Regions from separate parts of the Mycobacterium sp. NGS51 genome, predicted to be linked through region 1. Evidence: riboswitches for the same ligand, from Rfam matches in the RefSeq annotation. Region 1 holds a riboswitch; the other holds the start of a gene.
What was found. A riboswitch is a leader RNA that binds a small molecule or an ion and turns the genes downstream of it on or off. The one in region 1 is predicted to bind cobalamin.
Positions count from the first base shown of each region.

Region 2: it holds a riboswitch for cobalamin, as region 1 does, so the genes downstream of both, metE (5-methyltetrahydropteroyltriglutamate--homocysteine S-methyltransferase) here and AC5Y5W_RS14695 (PPE family protein) in region 1, are expected to answer to the same signal.

Region 1 covers NZ_JCALCV010000011.1:11,398-19,407, reverse strand. The annotation lists gene AC5Y5W_RS14710 (NADP-dependent isocitrate dehydrogenase) at 1-2,129, shown strand, start outside; gene AC5Y5W_RS14705 (NADP-dependent isocitrate dehydrogenase) at 2,262-3,494, shown strand; gene ephH (epoxide hydrolase EphH) at 3,481-4,311, opposite strand; cobalamin riboswitch at 4,421-4,580, shown strand; gene AC5Y5W_RS14695 (PPE family protein) at 4,692-6,347, shown strand; gene trpS (tryptophan--tRNA ligase) at 6,396-7,415, shown strand; gene yhjD (inner membrane protein YhjD) at 7,436-8,010, shown strand, end outside.
Region 2 covers NZ_JCALCV010000002.1:37,286-45,295, forward strand. The annotation lists gene AC5Y5W_RS02825 (type III polyketide synthase) at 1-67, shown strand, start outside; gene AC5Y5W_RS02830 (isoprenylcysteine carboxyl methyltransferase family protein) at 71-574, shown strand; gene AC5Y5W_RS02835 (NAD(P)/FAD-dependent oxidoreductase) at 624-1,637, shown strand; gene AC5Y5W_RS02840 (enoyl-CoA hydratase-related protein) at 1,653-2,441, opposite strand; gene AC5Y5W_RS02845 (thiolase family protein) at 2,438-3,586, opposite strand; partial or broken gene AC5Y5W_RS02850 (SDR family oxidoreductase) at 3,673-4,314, shown strand; cobalamin riboswitch at 4,429-4,646, shown strand; gene metE (5-methyltetrahydropteroyltriglutamate--homocysteine S-methyltransferase) at 4,778-7,054, shown strand; gene AC5Y5W_RS02860 (DUF3556 domain-containing protein) at 7,051-8,010, opposite strand, start outside.

The DNA of each region.
Region 1 (8,010 bases):
TCGAAGCCAGCGACATCTCGGTGGCGGCCCGTATCTTGGCCGCTTTCCCCGATTACCTCACCGAAGAGCAGCGCGTGCCGGACAACCTCGCCGAACTCGGCCGGCTGACGCAGCTGCCCGACACCACCATCATCAAGCTGCCCAACATCAGCGCCTCGGTGCCACAGCTGGTGGCGGCGATCAAAGAGCTGCAGGAAAAGGGATTCAAAGTTCCCGACTACCCGGAGAACCCGAAAACCGATCAGGAACGGGAGCTGAGAAAGCGCTACGCCAATGTTTTGGGTAGCGCGGTGAATCCGGTGCTGCGGGAAGGCAACTCGGATCGCCGTGCGCCCAAGGCGGTCAAGGAGTACGCGCGCAAGCACCCGCACAGCATGGGGGAGTGGTCGATGGCGTCGCGCACTCACGTGGCGACCATGCGGCACGGCGACTTCTATCACGGCGAGAAGTCGATGACGCTGGACCGCGCGCGCGAGGTGAAGATGGAGCTGGTGACCAAAAGCGGCGAGACGATCGTGCTCAAGCCGAAGGTGCCACTGGCCGAAGGCGACATCATCGACAGCATGTTCATGAGCGTGCGAGCTCTGCGCGAGTTCTACGAGGAACAGATGGAGGATGCACGCAAGACCGGCGTGATGTTCTCCCTGCACGTCAAGGCCACGATGATGAAGGTCAGCCACCCCATCGTGTTCGGCCACGCAGTCAAGGTCTTCTACTCCGACGCGTTCGCCAAGCATCAGAAGCTGTTCGACGAGCTCGGGGTCAACGTCAACAACGGCCTGGTGGACCTCTACAACAAAATCGAGTCGCTGCCCGCATCGCAGCACGACGAGATCATTCGCGACCTGCACGCCTGTCACGAGCACCGCCCCGAGTTGGCCATGGTCGATTCGGCCAAGGGAATCTCGAACTTCCACTCGCCCAGCGACGTGATCGTAGACGCTTCGATGCCGGCGATGATCCGCGCCGGCGGCAAGATGTACGGCGCCGACGGACGGCAAAAGGACACCAAGGCCGTCAACCCCGAGTCCACGTTCGCCCGCATCTACCAGGAAATCATCAACTTCTGCAAGACCAACGGCGCTTTCGACCCGGCGACCATGGGCACCGTTCCCAACGTCGGGCTGATGGCGCAGCAGGCCGAGGAATACGGGTCGCACGACAAGACATTCGAGCTAGCCCACGATGGCGTCGCCAACATCGTGGACCTCGACACCGGCGAAGTGCTGCTGTCACAGAATGTGGAAGCCGGCGACATCTGGCGGATGCCGATCGTGCGGGACGCGCCGATCCGCGACTGGGTGAAGCTGGCCGTCACCCGCGCCCGTAACTCCGGCATGCCGGTGCTGTTTTGGCTGGACCCCTACCGGCCCCACGAAAACGAACTGATCAAGAAGGTCAGGACGTATCTGAAAGATCACGACACCGAGGGCCTCGACATCCAGATCATGTCGCAGGTTCGTTCGATGCGATACACCTTGGAACGGCTGATCCGCGGGCTGGACACCATCGCCGCGACCGGCAACATCCTGCGCGACTACCTGACCGACCTGTTTCCGATCCTGGAGTTGGGCACCAGCGCCAAGATGCTGTCCATCGTGCCGTTGATGGCCGGCGGCGGAATGTATGAAACCGGGGCGGGCGGGTCGGCGCCCAAGCACGTCAAGCAACTGGTGGAGGAGAATCACCTGCGCTGGGACTCGCTGGGCGAGTTCCTGGCACTGGGCGCCAGCCTGGAGGATATGGGCGCCAAGATCGGCAACGAGCGCGCCGAGATTCTGGGCACGACGCTGGATGCCGCGATCGGCAAGCTGCTGGACAACAACAAGAGCCCGTCGCGCAAGACCGGTGAGCTCGACAACCGCGGCAGCCAGTTCTATCTGGCCATGTACTGGGCGCAAGAGCTGGCGGCCCAGAACGATGACGAGGATCTGCGGAAGCACTTCACCGCACTGGCCGATGCCCTGAAGGAAAACGAAGACGTCATCGTTGCCGAACTGGCCGAGGCGCAGGGCGAGGCGGTCGACATCGGCGGCTACTACGCGCCGGACGCCGCCTTGACGACTGCGGTGATGCGCCCGAGTAAAACACTCAACGCTGCACTCGACGCCCAGGTCACGACCGCCTGAATCCTGATTGTTCAGAACCGTCCGGTCCGGGGCACCCCTTGTAGTGTTGGGTCGAGAGAGATTGCTCACCCGCGGGCTCACCAGGTTGCCCACAAGGCGGCGTTAATCGTCGGGTAGGAGGATCGGACTCAGATGTCTGACGGCGGAAAGATCAAAGTCAAAGGCACGGTAGTAGAGCTCGACGGCGACGAGATGACACGTGTTATCTGGCAGTGGATCAAGGATTTGCTGATCTTTCCGCACCTCGACATCAACCTGGATTACTACGACCTGGGCATCGAGCACCGCGACGACACGGACGACCAGGTGACGATCGACTGCGCCTATGCCATCAAGAAGCACGGCGTCGGCGTCAAGTGCGCGACCATCACCCCCGACGAGGCCCGCGTCAAGGAGTTCGACCTCAAGACCATGTGGTCGTCGCCGAACGGAACGATCCGAAACATTCTGGGCGGCACAATATTTCGCGAGCCGATCATGATTTCGAACGTTCCGCGGTTGGTTCCCGGGTGGAAGAAGCCGATTATCATCGGCCGGCACGCTTTTGGCGACCAGTATCGTGCGACGAACTTCAAAGTGGACCGCCCCGGCACCGTCACACTGACCTTCACGCCCAATGACGACAGCGAGCCGGTTGTGCATGAAATGGTGAGCATTCCCGAAGACGGCGGTGTGGTGATGGGGATGTACAACTTCAAGGAATCGATCCAGGACTTCGCCCGCACGTCGTTTGCCTATGGCCTGCAAGAGAACTACCCGGTGTACCTGTCGACCAAGAACACCATCCTCAAGTCTTATGACGGCATGTTCAAAGATGAGTTCCAGCGCATCTACGACGAGGAGTTCAAGGACAAGTTCGACAAAGCCGGACTGACCTACGAGCACCGGTTGATCGACGACATGGTGGCGGCCTGCCTGAAGTGGGAGGGCGGCTATGTCTGGGCCTGCAAGAACTATGACGGCGACGTGCAATCCGACGCGGTGGCGCAGGGCTACGGTTCACTCGGGCTGATGACGTCGGTGCTGATGACCGCCGATGGTAAGACGGTCGAGGCCGAAGCCGCGCATGGCACCGTCACGCGGCATTTCCGTCAGTACCAGGAAGGCAAGCCCACCTCCACCAACCCGATCGCCTCGATCTTCGCGTGGACCCGGGGGTTGCAGCACCGCGGCAAGCTGGACAACACCCCCGAGGTGAGCGAGTTCGCTCAGAAGCTGGAAGACGTCGTCGTCACCACCGTCGAGGGTGGCCAGATGACCAAGGACCTCGCACTGCTGATCGGTAAGGATCAAGACTGGCAGACCAGCGAGGAGTTCCTCAACACGATCGCCGAGAACCTGGACAAGGCCCTCAGCTCGACCTGATCTCGCGAATCGGCGGGCTGTATTGGTCGAGGAAATCGGTGATGACTTCGGTGATGCGGCCCGGCGCTTCGAACATCGGGATGTGACCGACACCGTCCAGCTCAGTCACCTGCGTGCCCTTGGGAAGTTGGCCCCTGAAGTAGCGGTGGGATCTCGGCCCCGGAAAGACCCGGTCCTTTTCGCAGATCACCAGATGGGCGGGAACGGCGGTCTGCGCCAAGTCCGCCAGTCCGGGCATCAACAGCGCTTTGATCAGCAACTGGAAGTAGGCCGGGCAGTGCGCAACGTCGTCGATGATCGCCCGGAGCTCGGCTTCGCTGACGCCTTCCGGTGGTCCACTGATCGGCAGGGTGGCCAGCCGGCGGCTGAACGGCAGTTGCAACGCGCGCGGCCCGAGCCAGCGGGCCAGCGCCCATACCGGCATGCCCATCACGAACTTGGCGATCACCTCGAACTTGGTCGGGCTCCACCGCGTCCATCCGCCCGCCGGGGCGATTCCGGTGATGGTGCGGGCCCGGCCCCGGCTCTCCAGTTCGAACGCCACCCAGCCGCCCAGCGAGTTGCCGACGATGTGGGCGGTGTTCCAGCCCAGCTCATCGAGTTGCCGCTCCACGTGATCGGCCAGTACCTCCGAGCTCAGAAACCAGGTACCCGAGTAGGGCCCGCCGTTGTGGCCGGCCATCGTCGGGGCGAACACCTCATAGCGGCCGGTGTCGGCCAATTGCTGGGCGACGGTCTCCCATACCAGCTGCGAGATCAGAAAAGGATGTAGCAGCAGGACCGGTTCTCCGGTACCCAGATGAATTGGCGCGCGCATATGCCGACACTATGGCGATACCGCCGGTACTCGCAATTGCGCCATTGGAATTGCAGATCGCCGGCGTCTTGCGACTGATTCGCGAATGACGGGATTGGCATGCCATAATCCGCCGGTAAGGCGACGACGTTGCAGGAAGCCGGTGCAAGTCCGGCGCGGTCCCGCCACTGTCATCGGGGAGCGACCCTCATCCGCCACGGCTGCGAGCTGGAAGGCGAGGCGAGCAACGATCCGAGAGCCAGGACACTCGCGTCGTCGCATCCTGCTACCCGGGGCGGTGTACCCCGAGAGAGCTGACGAATCGCCATGCCATGCATGTCAGGGTCGGCCGTCGCGGCTGCCCATTTCGATAAATCCGCTGCGATTTCAGGTAGTGGGCGGTGACCGCGCCAATTTGGATGGCCGCGCCGCCGGAAGTGCATTCGACGCTGCTGTCCAGTGGTCCCGGCCCCGGCTCGCTGCTGGCCGCTGCGACGGCGTGGAATTCGCTGGGCACCGAATACCTCGAGGCGGCTGAGGAACTCACCGCGCTGTTGGGAGCGGTGCAGGCCGGGACGTGGGACGGTCCGACCGCCGAGAGCTACGTGGCCGCCCACGCGCCGTATCTGGCGTGGCTGATGCAAGCCGCCACCGATAGCGCCGTGCGAGCGGCCCGGCATGAAACCGCCGCCACGGCCTACATCAGTGCGCTGGCGGCCATGCCGACGCTGGCCGAGCTGGCCGCCAACCATGCCGCCCACGCGGCGTTGGTGGCGACGAATTTCTTCGGCGTCAACGCGATTCCGATCGCGCTGAACGAGGCCGACTACGTGCGGATGTGGATTCAGGCCGCCACCGTGATGGGCACCTATCAAACTGTCGCCACCGCTGCGGTCGCGGCGTCACCGCAAACCACGCCTGCGCCGCAGATCATGAAAGCCGACACCTCGGCGGCCGCTGCCGATCAGCCGTCACCGCTGCCCCCCGACCGGCAGGACGACGTCCTTGATTGGCTGAACAACAGCGGGTTCACCGACTTTTTCGACAGGGTCTTCCAACCGCTGATCGACGGTCTGATGAGCGACCCGTTCTTCCAGGACATGTTCGCCGGGTTTGATCCCTGGCTGCCGGTGCTCGGTAATCCGCTGACCTACCTCAACCCGGCCAACATTGCGTTCGCCCTCGGCTACCCGATGGACATCGGAACGTACGTTGCGCTGCTGTCGCAAACCTTCGGATTCATCGGGGCGGATCTTGCCGCCGCATTCGCGACCGGTAACCCCGCGACGATCGCTTTCACCATTCTGTTCACCACCGTCGAAGCCATCGGCACGATCATCACCGACACCATCGCGCTGCTCAAGACTTTGCTGGAGACGACCCTGCTGCCGGTTTTTCTGCCGCTGCTGACCCTTCCGTTGGTTCCGCTGGTGGCTGCACCGGTACTGCTGGGCGGCGCCGTGGGCGTGGGTTTGCACCTGCACGGCATCCCGGTGATGCCCGTCATCCCGGCCCCTCCGCCGTTGGCATTGGCGCTGGCGCCGACCCCGCCTCCCGTCCCGGCTCCGGCACCTGCACCGTCGCCCGTCCCCGCGCCGGCAACGGCCCCGGCGCCGCCGGCACCCGTGGCCCCGCCGCCGGCGCCGTCAGCGCCACCGGTGGGTCTGACCATGGACGGGTTGGCGTACATGCTCGGTGGACTGACCGCCGATGCGCGGCGGGCGGCCAGCACCAGCGCCCGCCGCAAGAAGGCGCGACATGCCCACGGTGCTCAGCCTTTGGTGGCTGCGGCGGCTATGGAAGACCAGGCCCCGGGTGGGCGGCACCGGCGGGCGGAGGTCACACAACTGGGCCGCGGGTACGAATACATGGACCTGGAGTCAGAGCCCGCGGTCGTGGCCTCGGATCAGGGCGCGGGACCAATGGGATTTGCCGGGACCGAACGCACGGTGGCCGGGGCACAGCCGGCGGGGTTGACCACAGTGACCGGTGACTCCTACGGCGGCGGCTCCACGGCGCCGATGATGCCGCGCACCTGGGATCACGGGCCCGACTGAGTGACCGTGGGCCGCCGGCCGGGGCCCGCGTGAAAAGATCGAGCCATCATGAACACCGCTACCGCAACCCGCCGGGTCTTCTCCGGTGTGCAGCCCACCTCTGACTCGCTTCACCTCGGCAATGCTCTGGGTGCGGTGACTCATTGGGCCGAGTTGCAGGACGACCATGACACGTTCTTCTGCGTGGTCGACCTGCACGCCATCACCATCCCGCAGGAGCCCGACGTGTTGCGGCGGCGCACGCTGGTCACCGCGGCGCAGTATCTCGCGCTGGGCGTCGACCCGGCCCGCAGCACGATCTTCGTGCAAAGTCACGTGCCGGCCCACACGCAGCTGGCTTGGGTGCTGGGCTGTTTCACCGGTTTCGGCCAGGCCTCCCGGATGACGCAGTTCAAAGACAAGTCGACGCGCCAGGGCGCCGAGTCGACGACGGTGGGGCTGTTCACCTACCCGGTACTGCAGGCTGCCGACGTGCTGGCCTATGACGCCGAACTGGTGCCGGTCGGCGAGGACCAGCGCCAGCATCTCGAATTGGCCCGCGATGTCGCGCAGCGCTTCAACAGCCGGTTCCCGGATACTTTCGTCGTTCCCGACCTGCTCATCCCCAAGGTCACCGCGAAGATCTACGATTTGCAAGACCCGTCAGCCAAGATGAGCAAATCGGCAGCGACCGACGCCGGCCTGATCAACTTGCTCGACGATCCGCGGTTGTCGGCCAAGAAGATTCGCTCGGCGGTAACCGACAGCGAACGCGACATCCGCTATGACCCGGTGGCCAAACCCGGGGTGTCGAATCTGCTCGGGATCCAGTCCGCGGTCAGCGGTGTCGACCTCGACACCTTGGTAGGGCATTACGCCGGGCGGGGCTATGGCGACCTGAAGAAGGACACCGCCGACGCCGTCGTCGAATTCGTGACACCGATCAAGACCCGGGTCGACGAGTTGCTCGCAGATCCGGCCGAATTGGAGTCAGTGCTGGCTAATGGGGCGGCACGAGCGCAGGATGTGGCGGCAAAAACGGTCGATCGTGTCTACGACCGGCTAGGGTTTCTTCCACGACGTTTCTAGTCCGCGACGATGCGGAGGTCATGAGCGAATCGGCCCAACCCGGACTTCTGGATCGGCTGCGTGCGCGGTACGGGTGGTTCGACCGCGTGATGCAGGCCAACGAGCGTTTCAATGACGCCAGGGGCAACTATTTCGCGGCCGGCCTCACCTACTACACGATCTTTGCGCTGTTTCCCTTGCTGATGGTCGGTTTCGCCGTTGGCGGCTTCGTCTTGTCGCGCCGGCCCGCGCTACTGGCCGAGATCGACCACAAGGTGCGGGCCAGTGTGCCCGGTAACTTGGGCCAACAGGTCGTCGATTTGATGAATACCGCGATCGACTCGCGCGCCTCAGTCGGCCTGATCGGTTTGGCCACCGCGGCGTGGGCGGGCCTGAGCTGGATGGCCCATCTCCGCGAAGCGCTCAGCGAGATGTGGATGCAGCGCGGCGAGCGACCCGGATTCGTCCGGACCAAGCTGTCGGATCTGTTTGCGATGGTGTCCACGTTCGTCGCGATCATCGCGACCTTGGCGCTGAGCGCGCTGGCCAGTGCCGCACCGATGGCCAAAGTGCTTGGCTGGCTGGGCATTCACAACGTGCCGATGCTGGACGTGAT
Region 2 (8,010 bases), on a different contig from region 1:
ATCGCTGGGGCTGATGATTGCCATGGGCCCGGCCTTCTGCTCTGAACTCGTGCTGCTCGGCTGGTAGATCGTGTACTACCTGCTGATCCTGGCGATCGGCATCGAGCGCCTGGTCGAGTTGGTCATCTCCAAGCGCAACGCGCGATGGGCTTTTGCCAACGGCGGTAAAGAGTTCGGCCGCAGGCACTATCCGGTAATGGTCACCGTCCATGCCGCGCTCCTGCTCGGCTGTGTTCTCGAGGTGTGGGCACTGCATCGGCCGTTCCTCGGCTGGCTCGGCTGGCCGATGCTGGCGCTAGTGGCAGCCAGCCAGGTCTTGCGCTGGTGGTGTGTGGCAACGCTGGGCCGTCGCTGGAACACCTTGGTCATCATCGTGCCGCACGCGCCGTTGGTGCGACGAGGGCCCTACCGATGGCTGCATCATCCGAACTATCTGGCTGTGGTCGCCGAGGGCGTAGCGCTGCCGTTGGTGCATTCGGCGTGGCTAACCGCGACCGCATTCACCGCCGCGAATGCTCTGCTGCTGAGTGTGCGAATCCGGGTGGAGAACCAGGCGCTGGGTTACGCATCGTGACGCGCGCCGGCGACGATGCAGAGCGCAGCGATGAGAAGGAGCGGCGCACATGACATACGACGCTGACGTGCTAATTGTCGGCGGCGGTCCGGCGGGTCTCACTACGGCGTTACATGCTCGCAGACAAGGACTTTCGGTGGTGGTGGCTGAGCCACGAGCGGACCCGATAGACAAGGCCTGCGGTGAGGGTTTGATGCCCGGCGGTCTGGCCGAACTCACATCACTTGGCGTAGATCCCGCGGGGCTGCCGTTCCGCGGCATCGCGTATGTGAGCGAACACCGGCGGGCCGAGGCACGCTTTCGCGACCGTCCCGGCCGGGGCGTGCGACGCACCACCCTACATTCGGCGTTAATGGCCCGCGCCAAAGAGCAAGATACCGAATGGATTTCGACCCGGGTCGACAGCGTCGAGCAGGACGCCACGGGCGTGATCGCAGCCGGAGTGCGCGCAAAGTGGTTGGTGGCAGCCGACGGCCTGCATTCAGCCGTGCGCCGCGCCGTCGGGATCACGGCGGTTGCCGGTCGGCCGCGACGGTACGGCGTGCGCCGGCACTACGCGGTGCCAGCATGGTCGGAATTCGTCGAGGTGTACTGGTCGCGGTGGGGCGAGGCGTACGTGACGCCGGTCGAGCCGGATCTGGTCGGTGTCGCGATCCTGTGCAATCGCCAACCGGAGCTGGAGTGGTTCCCCCGGCTGGCAGGCCGACTACGCGGCGCCCAGCCCGGACGAGCCCGCGGCTGTGGTCCGCTGCGCCAGGTGGTCTCCCGACGGGTCGCCGGCCGGGTGTTATTGGTAGGCGACGCAGCCGGTTACGAGGACGCCCTGACCGGTGAAGGCATCAGCCTGGCGGTGAAGCAGGCCGCCGCAGCGGTCAGCGCGATCGTCGACGAGACTCCGTCGTCGTATGAACAGGCGTGGCGGCGCATCACCCGCGACTACCGCCTGCTCACCCGCACACTGATATTGAGCACCGTCCCGCGCCCGGCCCGGCGTGCCATCGTCCCGGCTGCCAAAGCCCTGCCCGGCGTTTTCCGGCGGGCGGTGAACACGCTGGCGCAGTAGCCGTCGCGCGGTCCGTTAACGAGCCTTCCAGACCGGTGGGCGCTTCTGGGCGAATGCCAGCGGCCCTTCTTTGGCGTCTTCGGATTTCAGCAGCGTGCCGAATTCACGGGTGGTTCGGGCCCAGGCCGGTTCCTCCCCGGGTATGACACTGTCGTCGGCGCCATAGGCGATCCGCTTGCTGGCCTGCACCGACAGCGGTGCGTTGACGGTAACCCGCTGAGCCAACGCCAGCGCGGCCTCCAGCACGGTGCCGTTCGGCACAACCTGGTTGATCAGGCCCCACTTGGCGGCCTCGGCCGCAGTGATCGGCTCACCGGTCAGCAGCATCTCGAGGCCGACTTTGCGGGGCAGCTGGTCGACGATCCGGAACACCCCGCCGGCCCCGGCGATCAGACCCACCTTCACCTCGGGCAGCCCGAACTGCGCGCGCTCCTCGGCGACCACCAAGTCGCTGGCCAGCGCCAGCTCGGTGCCACCCCCAAGTGCGGTGCCGTTGACCGCGGCGATCGTGGGCTTGTCGATGAAGTGGTGCACGTAGCCGGCGAATCCCCACTCGGCATGGTCGGGGTGGTACAGGTTCTCCCGGCGCGAGATCGCCTTGAGATCGGCTCCGGCGCAAAACGATTTGTCACCGGCGCCGGTGATGACGACCGCCCGCACCTCTGCATCGTTTTGGGCCTGCTCGAGCGCGTCACCGACAGCAGTACTCACCGCCCCGTTAACGCAGTTGCGGGCCTCAGGCCGGTTGATCGTGATGACTAATACATTGCCGCGGCGCTCGGACAGCGCAGCCGCATCCGTCACAGCAATTCCAGAATAGTGGCGTTAGCCTGTCCGCCGCCCTCGCACATCGTCTGGAGTCCGTAGCGAATTCCGTTGTCCCGCATGTGGTACAGCAGCGTCGTCATCAGCCGCGCCCCGGATCCGCCGAGCGGATGGCCGAGTGCGATCGCCCCGCCCTTGGGATTGAGCTTCTTCTCGTCTGCGCCGATGTCTTTCAGCCAAGCCAACGGCACCGGCGCGAACGCCTCGTTGACCTCGTAAGCACCGATCTCGTCCAGGCTCAGCCCGGAGCGCTTCAGCGCTTTCTGGGTCGCCGGGATCGGCCCGGTCAGCATGATCACCGGGTTGGAGCCGGCCAGCGTCGCGGTGTGCACCTTGGCGATCGGCTTGAGCCCCAACGACTTCGCCTTCTCCGCCGACATGAACAGCAGCGCAGCCGAACCGTCGGAGATCTGGCTGGAGTTACCGGCGTGGATCACGCCGTCCTCTTTGAAGGCCGGCTTGAGCTGGGCCATCTTCTCCATCGGTGTGCCCCGGCGGATGCCTTCGTCTTTGAGAATCGTGTTGCCGTCCTGGTCCTTGATGGCAACGATCTCATCGTCGAACGCCCCGGAATCTTGTGCCGCAGCGGCCTTTTCGTGGGAGTCGAGGGAGAACTGGTCGAGCGTGGTGCGGTCGAATCCCCACTGCTCGGCGATCATCTCGGCGCCGATGCCCTGGTTCGGAACCGCGCCGTCGTAGCGGTCCAGGAAGCCCTGCGGGAACGGCCTGCCACCGCCGGCGAGCGACGAGCCCATCGGCACCCGCGACATCGACTCCACACCGCCGGCCACGACGACGTCGTAGTGACCGGCGACCACACCCGCGGCGGCGAAGTGCACCGACTGCTGGCTGGACCCACACTGACGATCGACGGTGACACCCGGCACGCTCTCGGGCCAGCCGGCCGTCAGCAACGCGGTGCGACCGATGTCGAGGGCCTGCTCACCGGCCTGCATGACACATCCCCAGATCACGTCGTCGACGAGCTCGGGGTCGACGCCGGCCTTGCCGACGAGCCCGTTGAGGACCTGGGCGGACAGGTCGGCGGGATGCACCCCGGACAGACCACCGTTGCGTTTGCCGATCGGTGAGCGCACCGCTTCGACGATGACGGCTTCAGCCATGACGTTCTCCTTTGACTCGTGTGCCTCGATTCTTGACCACGGCGCTAGGCGGGTCGGGAGCGGGGTTGCCAGGTAGCGTCGGCGGCATGGCACGCATCGTCGTCATCGGCGGCCACGGCAAGGTCGCCATGCATCTGGCCCGAATCCTGACCGAGCGCGGCGACGCCGTGACGTCGGTTTTCCGCAATCCCGACCACGCCGAGGAAATTGCCCTTACCGGGGCCACACCCGTCGTCGCCGACATCGAGCAACTCGACACCGACGCCCTGGCCGACCTGGTGGCCGGACATGACGCGGTGGTCTTCTCCGCCGGCGCCGGCGGCGGCAATCCGGCCCGCACCTACGCCGTCGACCGCGACGCCGCCGTCCGGGTCATCGACGCCGCCGCCAAGGCCGGAGTTCGGCGCTTCGTGATGGTCTCGTATTTCGGGGCCGGACCCGACCACGGTGTGCCGCAAGACGATCCGTTCTTTCCCTATGCCGAGGCCAAGGCCGCCGCCGACGCCCATCTGCGCAGCAGTGACCTCGACTGGACCATATTGGGACCCGGTCGGCTCACGCTCGATCCCGCGACCGGGCACATCGCCGTCGGTGCCGCACCGCATGGCCGGGAAGTCACCCGCGAAGACGTCGCGCTGGTGGCGGCGGCCGTGCTGCACGACGACGCGACGATCGGGCGGACCATCGAGTTCAACAACGGCGACGTGCCCATCGTCGAAGCGCTGGCCGCCGACGCGGCGATCGCATGCGCGGCGAAGCCGGGCGCCGGGGGCACCCCCAGCCGCGAAACGGCGAGGGGGACGGGTCGCCGCCATCGCACCTAGTAGTCTCGATTACGCAACTGGTCTGCCGTCGCCGCAAGGTGTCGGCATCGAGCGAGGCATGTTGGCTATGCGTCGCGAGAGGGAACTCGGTGAGAATCCGGGACTGTCCCGCAGCGGTATGCAGGAACGACCGCCGTCTAGAAGCACTGGTCAACGACCGGGAAGCGACGGCCATTAGGAGCACCACATGGTGCATGCCTGCGAGTCCGAAGACCTGCCAGCTGTGCCGGACGCGCCGCGTCCGGCGGTTCACCGCCTCGTGGGATGGGCGTTGGCCGCACCGGTTGCCGTGCCCACCGGGCGCAGTGCACCCGATCGGCTGTGCGTCCGCTGGCGGTGACCACCACGTCGAGTGAAGGACGAACACGTGACCGCTCAGCCGTTTACCGCCACCATCACCGGCTCCCCGCGCATCGGTCCGCGCCGCGAACTCAAACGCGCAACCGAAGGCTACTGGGCCGGCCGGACCAGTCGATCTGAGCTGGAGTCCGTCGCCGCCACCCTGCGCCGCGACACCTGGGCGGAATTGGCGGCGGCCGGGCTGGACTCCGTGCCGGTGAACACGTTCTCCTACTACGACCAGATGCTCGACACCTCGGTACTGCTCGGCGCGCTGCCGGCCAGGGTCGCGAAGGTGGCCGACGAGCTGGACCGTTACTTTGCGGCGGCCCGCGGCAACGACGACGTCGCGCCGCTGGAGATGACCAAGTGGTTCGACACCAACTACCACTACCTGGTTCCCGAGATTGCGCCCGGCACCCGCTTCGAGCTGCATCCCGACAAGGTGCTTGCCGAGCTGAAAGAGGCCCGCGACCAAGGGATTCCCGCCCGACCGGTAGTCATCGGCCCGATCACCTTCCTGCTGCTGAGCAAGCCGGTGGATGGTGCCGGTGCACCGATCGAACGCCTCGACGAACTGATCCCGGTGTACACCGAGTTGCTGTCGCTGCTGGCCGACAATGGCGCGCAGTGGGTGCAGTTGGACGAGCCGGCGCTGGTGACCGATGTCGCCGCCGACGCGGCCGCGCTGGCCGAACGCGTCTACACCGCGTTGGGCTCGGTGGGCAGGCGGCCCGCGATCCATGTCGCCACCTACTTCGGCGATCCCGGCGCCGCGCTGCCTGCACTGGCTCGCACGCCGGTCGAGGCGATCGGCGTGGACCTGGTCCGCGGCGCCAACGCGGAGCTGGCATCGATTCCCGAGCTGGCCGGCAAGACGCTGGTCGCCGGTATCGTCAACGGCCGCAACATCTGGCGCACCGACCTGGAGTCCGCGCTGAGCCGGCTGGCGACGCTGCTGGGGTCGGCGCAGGCAGTTGCGGTGTCGACGTCGTGCTCGACCCTGCATGTCCCCTACTCCCTGGCTTTGGAAGAGGGCGCCACCGATCTGGACGACAACCTGCGCAGCTGGCTGGCGTTCGGCGCCGAGAAGGTGCACGAGGTCGTCACGCTCGCGCGTGCGCTGCGCGAGGGCCGCGACGCGGTGGCCGACGAGATCGCGGCCTCCAATGCCGCAGTGGCGTCGCGCCGTTCGGATCCGCGGCTACACAACGGCCAGATCCGCGCCCGCATCGATTCGATCGTCGCATCGGGTAACCAACGCGGACCCGCGGCCGATCGCCGCAGCAGCCAACAGGAACGGCTCCAGCTGCCGCTGTTGCCGACGACGACGATCGGCTCCTACCCGCAGACCTCGGCGATCCGCAAGGCCCGGGCGGCGTTGCGGACCGGCGAGATCGACCAGAGCGAGTACGTCGCGCGGATGAAGTCCGAGATCGCCGACGTCATTGCCCTGCAGGAGCAACTCGGACTCGACGTGCTGGTGCACGGCGAGCCGGAACGCAACGACATGGTGCAGTACTTCGCCGAACAACTCGACGGATTCTTCGCCACCCAGAACGGCTGGGTGCAGTCCTACGGCAGCCGCTGCGTGCGCCCGCCGATCCTCTACGGTGACGTGGCGCGGCCGCGTCCGATGACCGTCGACTGGATCACCTACGCGCAGTCGCTGACCGAGAAGCCGGTCAAGGGCATGCTGACCGGCCCGGTGACGGTCCTGGCGTGGTCGTTCGTCCGCGACGACCAGCCGCTGGCCGACACCGCCAAACAGGTTGCGCTGGCGATCCGTGACGAGACGGTGGATCTGCAGTCGGCGGGCATCGGGGTCATCCAGGTCGACGAGCCCGCGCTGCGGGAGTTGTTGCCGCTGCGGCGTGTCGATCAGGACGCGTACCTGCAGTGGGCGGTCGGCGCGTTCCGGTTGGCGACGTCCGGCGTCGCCGACTCGACGCAGATCCACACCCATCTGTGCTATTCGGAGTTCGGTGAAGTGATCGGGGCGATCGCCGACCTCGACGCCGATGTGACGTCCATCGAGGCGGCCCGCTCGCACATGGAGGTGCTCGACGACCTCAACGCGGTCGGCTTTGCCAACAGCGTCGGCCCGGGCGTCTACGACATCCACTCGCCGCGGGTGCCGGCCGAGTCGGAGATCGCGACTTCACTGCAAGCAGCACTGAAAGCCGTTCCCGCGGAGCGGCTGTGGGTCAATCCCGACTGCGGACTGAAGACGCGCAGTATCGACGAGGTGAAGGCGTCGCTGCAGCACATGGTGAGCGCGGCGACGAAGGTGCGCGAAGGCTAATCGGGCGCCGCTGCCCGGCTTTCATACACCTGCACCGGGATGTCGTCATCCCACGGCTGGCGGGTCACCATATCGGCGACGCACACGTAGCCGCGCTCGAACTCGCCGGTGGCGGCGTCGACCAGCCGATACCGCTGGGTCTGGCGGTGGATCGGCTGGGCGTCGAGCATCACGATGCGCAGCTCGCCGGGTTCGAAGTGGCAACGCTTGTGCAGCGCGGCAACCAGCTGCTCGTTGCTGAAGTGCCCGTCGCCGAAATTCCAGCCGATGGCGGTGCTGGTGATCCGCTCACCGTCGGTGAGGACGTAGTCGTCCTCGTTCTGGCCGGCCATGGCGCGGTGCGCCAACGTGAACAAGGCCCGGCCGTGGGTGTTGAACGCGCGGAACGCATATCCCATGTACATCGGGATCTGGGCGGCTTCCTTGCTCCCGTAGAACTTCTCCAGTTGAGCGGCGGGCATGCTGGCGATCGCCACAATGCCCTTGCCGATCTTCTCGTCAGCGGAGGGCTTGACGCACCACAGCGTGGTATCCCAGTTACCCGCGTAGTAGCGCATGCCCGGCAGGAAGGACACCTTGCGCGGAAACAGGTTTCCGAGCACCACCGTCCCCGCGACGACGGCGAACAGCAGTATCGGCAACGGCGACGTCAAGTCACCGAGCCCGACGGAGGGGTGGCCGACGAACAGCGCCAGCACGCAAAACATCATGAAGACGTTCCACTCCAACGGCACGCCCATCGGAATCGCCGACAGGATGCCCCAGTGGAAGCACAGCATGACGAACGCGGCGATTGCCGTGAGCCAGCCGCCATGGCTGAAGAACAGCACCAGCGGCACCAGTCCCTCGATCACCGTGGAAAAATGCGCGAGCCAGCGTGACCGCCGGCCCGGGCGCAAATCGTCCGGGAAGTGTTCGAAGAACTTCCGTTTCATCGACCGGGAGCGAAACAGCGG